Regions from separate parts of the Paenibacillus sp. FSL H8-0282 genome, predicted to be linked through region 4. Evidence: predicted binding sites of a transcription regulator. Region 4 holds the regulator's gene; each other region holds the start of a gene.
What was found. The regulator Rex, encoded in region 4, represses fermentation and respiration genes when NADH is low (regulators of the CRP and FNR family bind a similar motif). The targets are predictions, from matches to a motif close to TTGTGAAATATTTCACAA.
Positions count from the first base shown of each region.

Region 1 (3,204 bases), 2.1 Mb from region 4:
CTATCGAAACGGCGAGGCCAAACAGGCAACAGTTAAACTTCTTGAAAAACCACAGGAATAATATGCTGGAAGTCGGTATATAATGATATAGCAGTTACGACAAGTAGAGCGGACTACCCCTTCGATTCCGAGGGGGTACCTTCTTGAAAAAGCGGATAAAAGTAACGTTTTTGGAAAAGCTATTTTTCTAAAACCATGATAATTATGCCAGAAAAAGGATCTATTTAGGGAATAAACACTAAGTGGCAGCCCTTACATTGGAAGGTAATACTTATTAGGGCAAAACCGGATATATTCGGATGCTTGCTTGCCTTTGCTAATCAGGTGTGGTAATATGATATCAATCATACATTTAGTCCCTAATTCTCGCATTGAAAAGGGCTGTCATATTTGGTAATACAACCTTTTTCAATGTGTGAATTTTTTCTTTGTTTGAAGATAAAAAGAACATATTAATTTAAATTTGTGGAGGTAACACACATGCAAACAGGTACAGTTAAATGGTTCAACGCAGAAAAAGGATTCGGATTTATCGAAGTTGAAGGCGGAAGCGACGTATTCGTTCACTTCAGCGCAATCACTGGCGACGGCTTCAAAACTTTGGACGAAGGCCAACGCGTTGAATTCAACGTTGTTCAAGGCAACCGTGGACCACAAGCCGAAAACGTTGTAAAACTGTAATAATAGAAGAAACCGTCCCAGCTTGTGAAAGTTGGGACGGTCTTTTTATATCTAGTTACTCACTATTGACTTACAGGATGGGAGGAACGGCAATGAACTACCGGAAGAAACCTTTGGAAGAAATACCGGAAGAAAATACCGCAATTTGGGCATGTACCAATGAGGGATGCAACGGATGGATGAGGGATAATTTCGCATTTGAACATGCGCCTTCTTGCCGTCTATGTGACTCTCCAATGGTTCGCAGCACGAAGATGCTACCCCAATTGCTTAATTCGAATGGCGATCTCAAATCGCTGAAGAAGGGTATTTCCATCTAACCAATACCTAAATGAGTCAAGCATTTAATAGAACGACGAACCACTCAAGACGGGTAAACCGTCTTATTTTTTTTGCTTTCTTTATGCTAAATTGTGATCTTTGTCACAAATCATTTGAATTTCACCGTTAAATGACTATCTTTATGTGACATTTATCACAAAAAGAAGTTTAAATTTTTGACAGAATATAATTAACGAAAAGGGGAGAAGGAAGGGACAAATATGGATACAGTAATGCTGTCGCGTATACAATTTGCGTCGACGACAATATTCCACTATTTCTTTGTACCGGTATCAATCGGACTAGCGCTCTTGATTGCAATCATGGAGACAATGTACGTTAGAAAAGGTAATGAAGAGTACAAAAAAATGGCGCAGTTCTGGGGAAAGCTTTTCCTCATCAATTTTGCAGTAGGGGTAGTTACAGGAATCTTGCAGGAATTTCAGTTCGGGATGAACTGGTCCGATTATTCACGATTTGTGGGTGATGTATTCGGGGCTCCACTTGCAGTTGAGGCATTGGCAGCCTTTTTCCTGGAGTCTACTTTTATTGGGATATGGATATTCGGCTGGGATAAGGTGTCCAAGCGAGTACATTTACTGTCCATCTGGCTGGTAGCATTCGGTACGATGTTATCTGCATTCTGGATTCTAGCGGCTAACTCTTTTATGCAGCATCCTGTGGGTTTTGAGATAAATAATGGACGTGCAGAAATGAATGATTTCTTCGCGCTTATTACGAACGGACAATTGCTGGTTGAATTCCCACACACCGTACTGGCTGCTTATGCAACAGGTGCTTTTCTTGTAACTGGTATTAGTGCTTATAAAATATTGAAGAAACAAGAGGTTTCTTTCTTTAAGAAGTCTTTTCAGATTGCAGCCATCGTAGGGATTATTTCTTCTATTGGTGTAGCTGTTGCTGGTCACGCCCAAGCGCAATATTTGGTTGAAACTCAACCAATGAAAATGGCAGCTTCCGAAGGACTGTGGGGTAAGAGTGGTGACCCGGCACCTTGGACCGTATGGGCAAACATTGATCCAAAGAATCAAATCAGTAGTGGAGAATTTCAAATTCCTTATATGCTGAGTTTCCTTTCATATAGTAAATTTTCCGGTGAAGTTAAAGGTATGCTTGAGCTGCAAGCGGAGTATGAGCAAACCTATGGCCCCGGTGACTATATTCCACCTGTACGTACGACATTCTGGAGTTTCCGGATCATGGTTCTAGCAGGAACGTTAATGATTGTATTGGGAATGTACGCTATGTACTTAATGTGGCGCAAAAAAATGGACCGTCCGAACACTTGGTTTATGCGGTTTATGTTATGGGGCTTGTTGCTTCCTCCGATTGCGAATACAGCCGGTTGGGTTATGACCGAATTCGGGCGTCAGCCCTGGACGGTATTCGGACTGATGACAACGGAAGACAGTGTGTCGCCTAATATTACAAGTGGTCAAGTTCTGTTCTCCGTGATTTCTTTTACAACGATTTATTTAATTCTAGGATTAGTGTTGGTCGGATTGTTTATTAAAGTGATTAAAAAAGGTCCTTATGCAATGGATAACGATCACGGCGATTCGAATGATCCATATAACGAGGAGGGTTCCCATGATATCTCTTAATGAATTGTGGTTTGTGCTGATTGCAGTTCTGTTTATAGGGTTCTTCTTCCTGGAGGGTTTCGATTTCGGCGTAGGGATGGAAACACAAATTCTCGCTAAAAATGATACAGAGCGCCGTGTTCTGATTAACTCGATCGGACCCTTCTGGGATGGGAATGAGGTATGGCTTATCACAGCTGCGGGTGCAATGTTTGCGGCTTTCCCCGAGTGGTATGCAACGCTGTTTAGTGGATTCTATATTCCTTTTGTATTTGCCTTATTAGCTCTGATAGCGCGTGGTGTCGCTTTTGAATTCAGAGGTAAACGTGATTCATTGGCTTGGAAAAGAACTTGGGATGCCTGTATTTTTATCGGCAGCTTCCTTCCACCATTCCTCTTGGCTGTAGTGTTTGCAAGCTTTATCAAAGGGTTGCCTATTGATGGGGAGATGCAAATGTATGCAGGGTTCACAGATATCGTGAATGTGTACACTGTAGTAGCAGGGCTTACTGTTGTCCTTCTGTGCCTGGTGCATGGTCTTATGTTCACAACGCTACGTACAGTGGGTGATCTACAGGCTCGCGCTCGCAAGTTGGCT
Region 1 is NZ_CP150146.1:6,760,487-6,763,690, reverse strand. It holds gene NST94_RS29405 (trypsin-like peptidase domain-containing protein) at 1-61, shown strand, start outside; gene NST94_RS29400 (cold-shock protein) at 481-681, shown strand; gene NST94_RS29395 (cold-shock protein) at 774-1,001, shown strand; gene NST94_RS29390 (cytochrome ubiquinol oxidase subunit I) at 1,224-2,627, shown strand; gene cydB (cytochrome d ubiquinol oxidase subunit II) at 2,614-3,204, shown strand, end outside.
Region 1: the regulator Rex is predicted to act here: its motif matches at 1,145-1,162, upstream of NST94_RS29390 (cytochrome ubiquinol oxidase subunit I).

Region 2 (3,204 bases), 3.0 Mb from region 4:
TGATGATACATATGATCGTTCTGCCACAGGCTTTGGGCTATACAGTGTAAACCATCGCATTCGACTAGCTTACGGAGTGCCATATGGCCTTGCAGTGAAGAGCGAAGATGGCATTACCGTTATGGTCATTCGAATACCTTTGGACGGGGAGTGGAATGAAGATGTGGAAGATTGTCATCGTCGATGATGAAACGATCATTCGCAAAGGCTTGCGACAATACATTGAGGAGAGTCCGTATCTTTTTGAGGTTGCAGGAGAAGCGAAAAGTGCAAACGAAGCATTGAATATGGTGGAGGAAGCCCCACCACATGTATGTCTTGTGGACATCAACATGCCGAATATGAATGGGCTCGATCTGATGAACATATTGCGCGAACGCTGCCCGTCGGTTCTGGTTGTCATCATCAGCGGGTACGATAACTTTGAATATGCGCGTCAAGCCGTGCAACTGCAAGCATTCGATTATGTATTGAAACCTGTGCCGAAGAGTGATCTGAACAAGCTGCTTCATCGGATCGATGAGCATCTTCAGGTAAAATATCCTTTGCATTCACATGAAGGCAGGGTGGATAAGGAGCCGGAGCTTCCCGGGTATACAGGGGATGGGACAGTGCTTATTCAAAAAGTGACCGAGTATATTGACAGTCATTATCAGGATCCGGAGCTGTCTATTACTCGAGTAGCAGCACTATTTCATATCAACCAAACCTATCTTAGTAAGCGTATGAAGCAAGAAATCGGTGCTTCATTCCTTGACTATGTCACCGAGCTTCGGATATCGAAGGCGAAGGAGATTCTGGATGACGTAATGCCGAATATCAAAATCGGGGATCTGGCCGTGAAGGTAGGGTATAAGAGCCAGTACTATTTTAGTCGTGTGTTCAAAAATAGAGTCGGCTCAAGCCCCTTAGAGTACAAAAAGCATCCGTTCGGTTATGGATAGGAGGGCCATTCTCGTCCCTCTGCAGCACGCCATAGATGTTATGCTCGGTTCAGATCTTCAAATTCCTATCAACCATGAAGAAATTGAAGCGGTTAGAAAAGATAGTAAGGGGATCATCCCGGAGGATCGGCTAATAGTTATTGCAAGAAGCAGAAAAATATCAGAACTTGCAAAGGAGCTTTTGTCAGCTCAGACATCATTAAGTAAATCGAACTTTATTGTTATAGCTACTAAGTATTTATCTATTTCCATAGAGGAGAGCTTAGAAAGCGACGATATCTTATAGAATATTCTAGCCTTAGTGGACAGACGAGTTGGGAAAAAGCGGATTTTAAACATGAGCGAGAAGATGAAGTTAAAGCATCCAATTGTGCAATATTTTTATGAACTAAGCCGTAAGAGCAGATAAACTGTCCGGAAGTGTCTTAGGACTCCTCATATAAGTTTGTTCACATTGTCCACCCACGCATGTATAGAGTGTCGCTCTACTGGTAAGGAAGGATACAGTGCTATGAGATCCTTATATTTATTGGACTTTACGGACAAGTATGAGAAAAAATGTTGTTAAAGAGATGGCATCATTGCCGTCTCTTTTTTGTTTCACTTTTTTAGTATTGCACTGACTCTGGTTCCCGCTACCGCATCCTACGATCAAAAGCATGAACGACTGCACGAAAATTAGTGTTGATGCTTATGTTTAAGTCCTCTCTACTCTGCTGGGTGACGGGAATCATAGACGTACTTACGTGAGGTTGCTACGATGTTCCATGGAAATTAAGTGAAAGTGATCACAAGAAATTACAGAAGGAGTCATTTATCGTGAAAAGAATCGTAACCCTAAGCACCCGCAAACTGATGGATACCGCAAAACACGGCGGATGCGGCGCATGCCAGACCTCTTGCCAGTCCGCTTGTAAAACTTCCTGCGGCGTTGCAAACCAGAAGTGTGAAAATGCAATGAACAGATAGGATCTGGAATTTTACCGCCCATTGCTCTGCTGATGGGCGGCTATTTTTAAGAAATGGATACTATCCCTAAAGGATGGCGAAGCCGTTTCTACTTGTGTGCAAAAGGAGCTTGATTAGTAAGTATGATTCATCAATATAAACTAAACGGATACAATATCGTGCTCGATACCTATAGTGGCTCGGTGCATGTTGTTGATGACCTAGCATATGAAATTATAGCGGATTATGAGAAAACTTCTGTCGATCAAATCGTGACAACAATGTTGGATAAATATAAAGATGATTCCAGCATTTCCGAGAGCGACATTCGAGAAACCATCGTGGATATCGAGGAGCTTATAAATGATGGACAGCTTTTTACAAAAGATGAGTATGAGAACCTCTCGCTCGATTTAAAAAAACGCAAAACTTATGTCAAGGCACTCTGCCTCAATGTTGCGCATACCTGTAATTTGTCATGTGACTATTGCTTCGCTAGTCAGGGGAAATACAACGGAGATCGAGCAATCATGAGCTATGAGGTTGGACAAAAAGCTATCGATTACCTGCTTGAAAATTCGGGTCATCATCGTAATCTTGACATCGACTTTTTCGGCGGGGAACCGCTCTTGGCTTGGAAAGTGGTTAAACAGATCGTAGCTTATGCAAGAAGCAAAGAACAAGAATACAAAAAGAAGTTCCGCTTCACCTTCACGACAAACGGGATGCTGCTGAACGATGAGGTCACTGAGTTTTTAAATCAGGAAATGTACAATGTCGTATTAAGCCTGGATGGAAGAAAAGAGGTTCATGACCGACTTCGCCAAACGGTTAACGGAAAAGGCAGCTATGATCATATTCTTCCGAAGTTCCAGGAATTCGTTCGTAAGCGCGGAGACCAAGAGTACTATGTACGAGGAACTTACACTCGTAACAATGTCGATTTCACCAACGATATATTTCATATCGCAGACCTTGGTTTTGACAAAATTTCGATGGAACCGGTCATCTGTGATCCAAAGGAGCCCTATGCACTTACCGAGGAGGACCTGCCGGAGATATACAACCAGTACGAAATTCTCGCGAAGGAAATGATCGGTCGCGGTGAACAAGGCAAGGGTTTTACCTTTTATCACTACATGCTAGACCTCTCGGAAGGACCTTGCATCCAGAAGAGAATCACTGGCTGTGGGTCAGGAACCGAATATCTTGCCGTCACCCCTTGGGGAGAGCTTTTTCCTTGCCACCAGTTCGTAGGGGATGAAGAGTATAGCATGGGGAACCTCTGGGATGGCATCACAAAACCTGAGCT
Region 2 is NZ_CP150146.1:791,213-794,416, forward strand. It holds gene NST94_RS03465 (histidine kinase) at 1-187, shown strand, start outside; gene NST94_RS03470 (response regulator) at 162-944, shown strand; partial or broken gene NST94_RS03475 (hypothetical protein) at 997-1,353, shown strand; gene scfA (six-cysteine ranthipeptide SCIFF) at 1,764-1,913, shown strand; gene scfB (thioether cross-link-forming SCIFF peptide maturase) at 2,036-3,204, shown strand, end outside.
Region 2: the regulator Rex is predicted to act here: its motif matches at 1,721-1,738, upstream of scfA (six-cysteine ranthipeptide SCIFF).

Region 3 (3,204 bases), 3.0 Mb from region 4:
TCAAGAGATTTCAATCCACCGCGATGTTTGAAATCAAGGTCTTTACCTGTTTTCGCATAATCATTTACTTTATTAATCGTTTCTTTCAAAGTGTTCACGTCAATTTTAAAGAAATCAGCGGCCTCTTCAATCGTATCGGCTTTAAAGAGCAAGCCTTGTTTAACGAGTTGATCGTATTCGTCTTGATGAACTTCTATCGTTTTACCGATATCCTCAATGCCTTGATTCCATAATTGATACGTATATCCACCCGTTTGGGCAAGAATTGCTTTAGAAATAACGTCACGACGTTCTAATTCCTCAACGAAGCGCTTGCCTTCTTGGTTAATCAGGATTGCACCATCGAAGCGGGAGTCTGCAACCAGGGAAATAACACCTGTCTCAGGATTACAGATTGGATACGTTTGAATACTCTCCATGTTTGTCAGTTTGGCGCCAATCGTTTCTGCCATAATGATACCGTCACCTGTAGATCCTGGTGTATCGGTAGTCATATATTTTTCATCCATTGTAGGGTTATACTTCTTACGCATCTCTACATTGGATCCAAAACCACCGGTAGCGATGATGACGCCTTTGTTCGCATGGAATGTGATCTTGTCGCCAGTACCCGAAGTCGCAGTTACACCTGTTACTTTGCCGCTTTCGTCCTTCAGCAAGGTTTCGGCTTTCATATTCGTTTTGATCGTGATTTGATCAGCGTCTGTTTTGGCTTTTAACTTAGTAATCAATTCAACACCTGTATGACCTACAGGAATCAACGCACGTTTTCTGGAATGGCCACCAAATTGGAACAGATGATCAGGTAAGAACTCTACCTTGATATCATCGCGCAGCCATTCGGCAGATGCTAGAGCATTGTCGGCAAGAATACGAACCATCTTTGGATCCCCGAGGTTGTCTCCGCCTTTCATCGTATCATTATAGAACAAGTCAGCCGTGTCATCTGTGATGCCAAGAGCACGTTCAATCCAGTTGTCCGGCGCATTCATCTCACCACCGGAGATCAATGTGTTGCCGCCAACAGCTGGCATTTTCTCGAGCAGAACTACATTAGCTCCAGCGCTCTTCGCTTCGATAGCCGCACTAAAGCCAGCACCCCCGGCACCGATGACGACAACATCATAGGTTTGCTCGACTTCTTCTTTGTCTTTGCTTCCACTGACTGCAGCGCCAGCGACAAGGGTAAGTCCAGACTTCGTAATTGCATCTTGAATGGCTTCGAGATATCCTTTGCTTGTAACTGTAGATCCGCTAATGGCATCAACTTTTGCGCTGTTAGTTGCCATGACCTCTTGCTTGAGCTGCGTATAAACAGGTTCTGCAAGTACTTCATTTTCCTTATGCTCTGTCACTTTAATGTCAGTGATCTTGTTATCTAATAAGGAGACTTGTACTTTAATATCGCCATGTTTACCTTGCCCAACTCCTTCAAAGACTTGAACTCCGTTTGCATCTGCAGCGGGCTCTGCATCTTCACTGCCGCAAGCAGCAAGCGTGAACATAAGACTGAGGACTAGTAGAATAGATAACAGCTTTTTCGTGTGAGTTCGCATAATATCTCCTTCATTCTGTTGTGGATTGGTTACATACACTAGGGAGAGGAAGATTTGCTAGGCAAATCCTTTATCTCTAGCCTAGACATGAATGTTATTTCATGTGAAAATATGCACAAGACCTATTATAGATTTAGTACAGCATTATGTATTTGCACAGATTAGTGTTTTTTTGTCTTTTTCGGGCATGTAAGAAACGGATATTGTGAAGGGCTATGATTACAATGAAATCAATTCACTTAAAGATTACGTTAATCGCAGGAGGCTGCTTCTTGCTGCTGTTCGTTGCATTGCTTGTAACAATATATTTGGAGATGAACCATACGGTTGTCCCTTTGAATAAGAACTTAACGCAGCAAGTGGTTACTGCACGCAGCGACCAGATTGATTATTGGTTTAATCAGCGCATTGGAGAGATAGACATGCTTGCTTCTCTAGCTTCGGACCATCAGTGGACACGAGATGAATTGCTGCAAGAGTTCGATAAGTTCGAGGCGAAGAAGAAAGTAGAGTACGAATCCATACGCGTGGTGGATATTCACGGAAATTCCTGGTCAGCAAGGGACAAGCCTTTTTCGATACTAAACCGACCCTACTATCGAAAACTGCTGAATTCAGATTCCAATTATGTGGTAAGCAATCCGATCGTATCCAAAGCGAATGCAGCCGAAATCGTCGTCATTCTTTATCGCGTGAATCCATCGGTGAATGATGAGGTAGCTTATATTGCCGCAGCCGTCTCCGTCAAGAAGATGAGGGAGATTGCTCAAGATGTAATGCTATATGACCAGTCAGGCCAGCTTATCGTCGATTGCAGAGAGCTGGGTGAAGAAGATGGAGCGGAGGATACAGCAGATAAGAAGAACATGAGTGTATTTGAGGCTCCAATTCAAAATGTGGAAGGCTGGAAGTTAGTACTCAAAGTACCGAATTCAAGTCTATCGTTAGCGGTGATCAAAACCCAGCGGACTGCATTGCTGGTAGGCGTTCTTATCGGTAGTGCGTTTATCGTCTTTCTGGTGCTGCTTGCTTCTTCCATTATTCGTCCAATTCAGTCGCTTCGCCAGGTAATGGAAAATGTGCAGAACGGCAACCAAACCATACGAGCAGATGTTACGCGCTCGGATGAGATCGGCGATCTTGGACGAAGCTTCAATGACATGCTTGTTCAATTATACGCTGTGGAGCAGGACCGAAAGGAGATGGAACTCAGACTGATTCATGAGCAGATCAAGCCGCACTTTTTATACAACACATTGGATACGATCCAGTGGATGGCAACGGAACATGGAGCAGACAATGTGGTGGAGATGGTGGAAGCGCTTAGCGCGTATTTCCGATTAGGGCTTGGCACAGGCAGTCCCTACATTCTGCTTGATCAGGAGTTGTACCATGTCGAGAGTTATCTTCATATTCAAGGTGTGCGATATGAGGAGATTCTGGACTACGAGCTTCGATATGATGAAAAGCTTGCTCAGTGCCAAGTCGTTCGCTTCATACTGCAGCCTTTGGTGGAAAATGCGATTTATCACGGGATTAAGCCACTTGGGGATCAAAAGTGCAAAATTTCGATTACAGCATATAAACAGGCCGATTATTTGGTCATTAAGGTTGAAAATAATGGGGTTATGATTCCGGAAGAGAAGCT
Region 3 is NZ_CP150146.1:787,985-791,188, forward strand. It holds gene NST94_RS03460 (flavocytochrome c) at 1-1,556, opposite strand, end outside; gene NST94_RS03465 (histidine kinase) at 1,781-3,204, shown strand, end outside.
Region 3: the regulator Rex is predicted to act here: its motif matches at 1,658-1,675, upstream of NST94_RS03460 (flavocytochrome c).

Region 4 (3,204 bases):
CAAGCATGAAGCTGGGATTGCTGACGTGGTTATTACGAACCACTCCAAGCTATTCGCAGATGTTAAGGCTGGGCACCAGCTGCTTCCGGCTTACGAGCATCTTGTCATTGATGAAGCACATCATTTAGAAGATGTGGCTGGTAAACATCTTGGCATGCATATGAAGCATTTCACTGTGGCACACACGTTATCGCGACTGTATAAAGATAGCCGAAACGGACAGCTTCCTGCTCTGCGTCAGATATTACAGTCGTCAGGCAGTGAAGAGGCTTCAGAATGGAGCGGAGTCATCGATCGGATCTACCCGGATCTGCTTACCGTCAAAGAAACCTGGGATGCACTCAGCGACAAGCTGTTCAGCCTATTGCCGGAACGCAGTGATGCAGGGGCAGGAGAAGCGGGACAACTGGTTATGCGGTTGCTTCCCGCCCGTAAGCCGAAGGATTGGGATGAATTGGTTGCGCTAGAGAACACTATGAATCTGACGTTAAGCGACATCATCCGTAAGGGTGATAAAATGCTTAACGAGATGCGTGACCAGGAAAGCCAATCCTCAGCAGACAGCCTTGTTACTGATATTAGCGGTTTATTTAAAGATTTGGCTTCCATACGTGAGCAAGTAAGATTCTTTATGGGGCTGAATGACGATAATGTAGTATATTGGCTGGAGGCAAATGGAAATTACCGCAGCAAATCCCTACAGCTGTATGCCGTCCCTGTGGATGTTAGCAGCCAGCTTAAAGAGTTGTTCTTCGATAAGAAAAAAAGCATCGTGCTTACCTCGGCGACGCTATCTGTAGATAAATCTTTTCAATTTATGATTGATAATCTCGGACTTAACGAAGCTGTAGAAGAGGGACGTCTAATGACCTCACTCCTTCCATCTCCCTTTAAGTATCGCGAGCAGGCACTGCTAGTTATACCGCGTGATTTTCCTAGTGTGAAGGGGAGTGTGGGCGATGCTCGATTTGTCGATACACTCGTACAGTCATTATCGGAAGCTGCTAAAACAACACGTGGGCGGATGCTGGTTCTGTTTACTTCTTATAAAATGCTGCGTCAGGTATATGATCCGCTTAAAGAGGCTTTGGCCTCACAAGAGATTACGGTGCTTGGTCAAGGCGTGGAAGGTGGCAGCCGGAGCAAGCTGATCCGCCGCTTTCAGGACAGTGCAGCATCCGTATTGCTGGGGACGAGCAGCTTCTGGGAAGGTGTAGATATTCCAGGTGAAGCACTGACTTGCCTGGCCATCGTGAGACTTCCGTTTCAACCACCGAATCACCCGTTGGCGGAAGCGAAGTCTGAGTTATTGCAGGCCCAGAAGAAGAATCCGTTCATGAAATTATCTGTTCCTCAAGCGGTTATTCGTTTTAAGCAGGGATTCGGAAGACTGGTTCGCACGGCGCAGGATCGCGGAATAGTTATTGTTTATGATACGAGGGTTATTGAATCTCATTACGGGAAGTATTTCCTTTATTCATTGCCTGGTCCCAAAATGGAGCATATGCTTACTGATCAAATGGTCCCTCGCATAGCGGAATGGCTAGAGGATGGCGGCGCTTCTTAAAACGCTCGTCTTCAGTTTAGCTCCTCCTTATCCTTAAGGGCGGTGTGTTACAGTACCGTCCTTAATAAGGAGAGGTAGACGTTTGAATATGGATTTTCACAAGAACATTACTATTTTTAGGAGGGAAAATATGAAATCGGATAAAATATCAGAAGCCGTTGTTCGCAGACTGCCTGTGTACTTGCGTTTTTTGAATGATCTCCAGAATCGCGAAATATTAACAGTTTCCTCTCAGGAACTTGGGCAAAAGCTTGATCTTAATCCCGCACAGATTCGTAAGGATTTAGCATATTTTGGTGACTTCGGCAGAAAAGGTATCGGCTATGATGTAACGTATCTTATTGAGAAAATCCGTCATATCCTGAAGCTGGATCAACAGCTTAATGTAGCTTTAGTTGGAGCAGGTAATCTCGGACATGCCTTGTCTAATTACAATGCATATCTCAAAGATACTATGAAAATCACGGCTATATTTGATTCGTACGCTCCTAAGGTTGGACGTAAGATCAACTCCCTTACTGTGCAACCGATGGATGAACTAGGCAGCACAATTCGTGAGCAAGGTATTCGCATTGCCATTATTACCGTACCTGATTCAGAAGCTCAAAATGTAGCAGATATCCTCATTTCTTCTGGGATTGAAGCGATTTTGAACTTTGCCCCTGTGATTCTGAAGACACCACCGAATATCCGGGTGCATGCAGCTGATTTTACAACTGATCTGCAAAGTCTTGCTTATTACTTGCGGGATGGAAAGGAAGAAAGTGAACATGAACAACAATAAAACGATAATTAAGGGCGGGTATTTTCTGACTCCGGAAACGGATGAGCCGGTTCTGAGTGGATATATGACTATTGAAGATGATTTAATCACTTACATAGGAAAAGAAGAGCCTCAGATGGAAGCTGGAGTGCAAGTGGTTGATGGCAGCCGTCTGCTGTTCATGCCTGGACTTGTAAACACACATGGTCATGCGGCGATGTCTTTGCTGCGTGGATATGGAGATGATTTAGCGCTACAAGTGTGGCTTCAGGAGAAAATGTGGCCGATGGAGGAAAAGTTCACCGGTGATGATGTATACTGGGGAACCTCCTTATCTGTATTGGAAATGCTGAAGGGTGGAACTACGACCTTCCTCGATATGTATGATCATATGGACCGAGTAGCCGAGGTAGCTGAGTTATCAGGTATCCGTTCCGTATTGATGCGTGGTGTGATCGGGTTATGTCCAGAGGATGTACAGAATCACAAGCTTGCGGAAGCGATTTCTTTTGCCCGTAACTGGCATGGAAAGGCTGACGGTAGAATTACTACTATGATCTCGCCACACGCCCCTTATACTTGCCCTCCGGACTTCCTGGTTAAGTTCGTGCAGGCAGCGCATGATCTGGATTTACCGATGCATACGCATATGTCCGAAACGAAACGTGAAGTGGAACAAAATGTGGCGGATTACGGGTTACGTCCTGTAGCTCACTTAGAGAAGCTTGGAATGTTCACACGTCCCTCGATAGTTGCACATGGTGTTCATTTAAATGATGAAGAGATTGAGATCTTGGCTCGCCATAATGTGGGTGTATCTCATAATCCGGGCAGTAATTTGAAGCTGGCTAGCGGAGTGGCTCGGGTTACTGAT
Region 4 is NZ_CP150146.1:4,623,289-4,626,492, reverse strand. It holds gene dinG (ATP-dependent DNA helicase DinG) at 1-1,567, shown strand, start outside; gene NST94_RS20010 (redox-sensing transcriptional repressor Rex) at 1,698-2,351, shown strand; gene NST94_RS20005 (amidohydrolase) at 2,338-3,204, shown strand, end outside.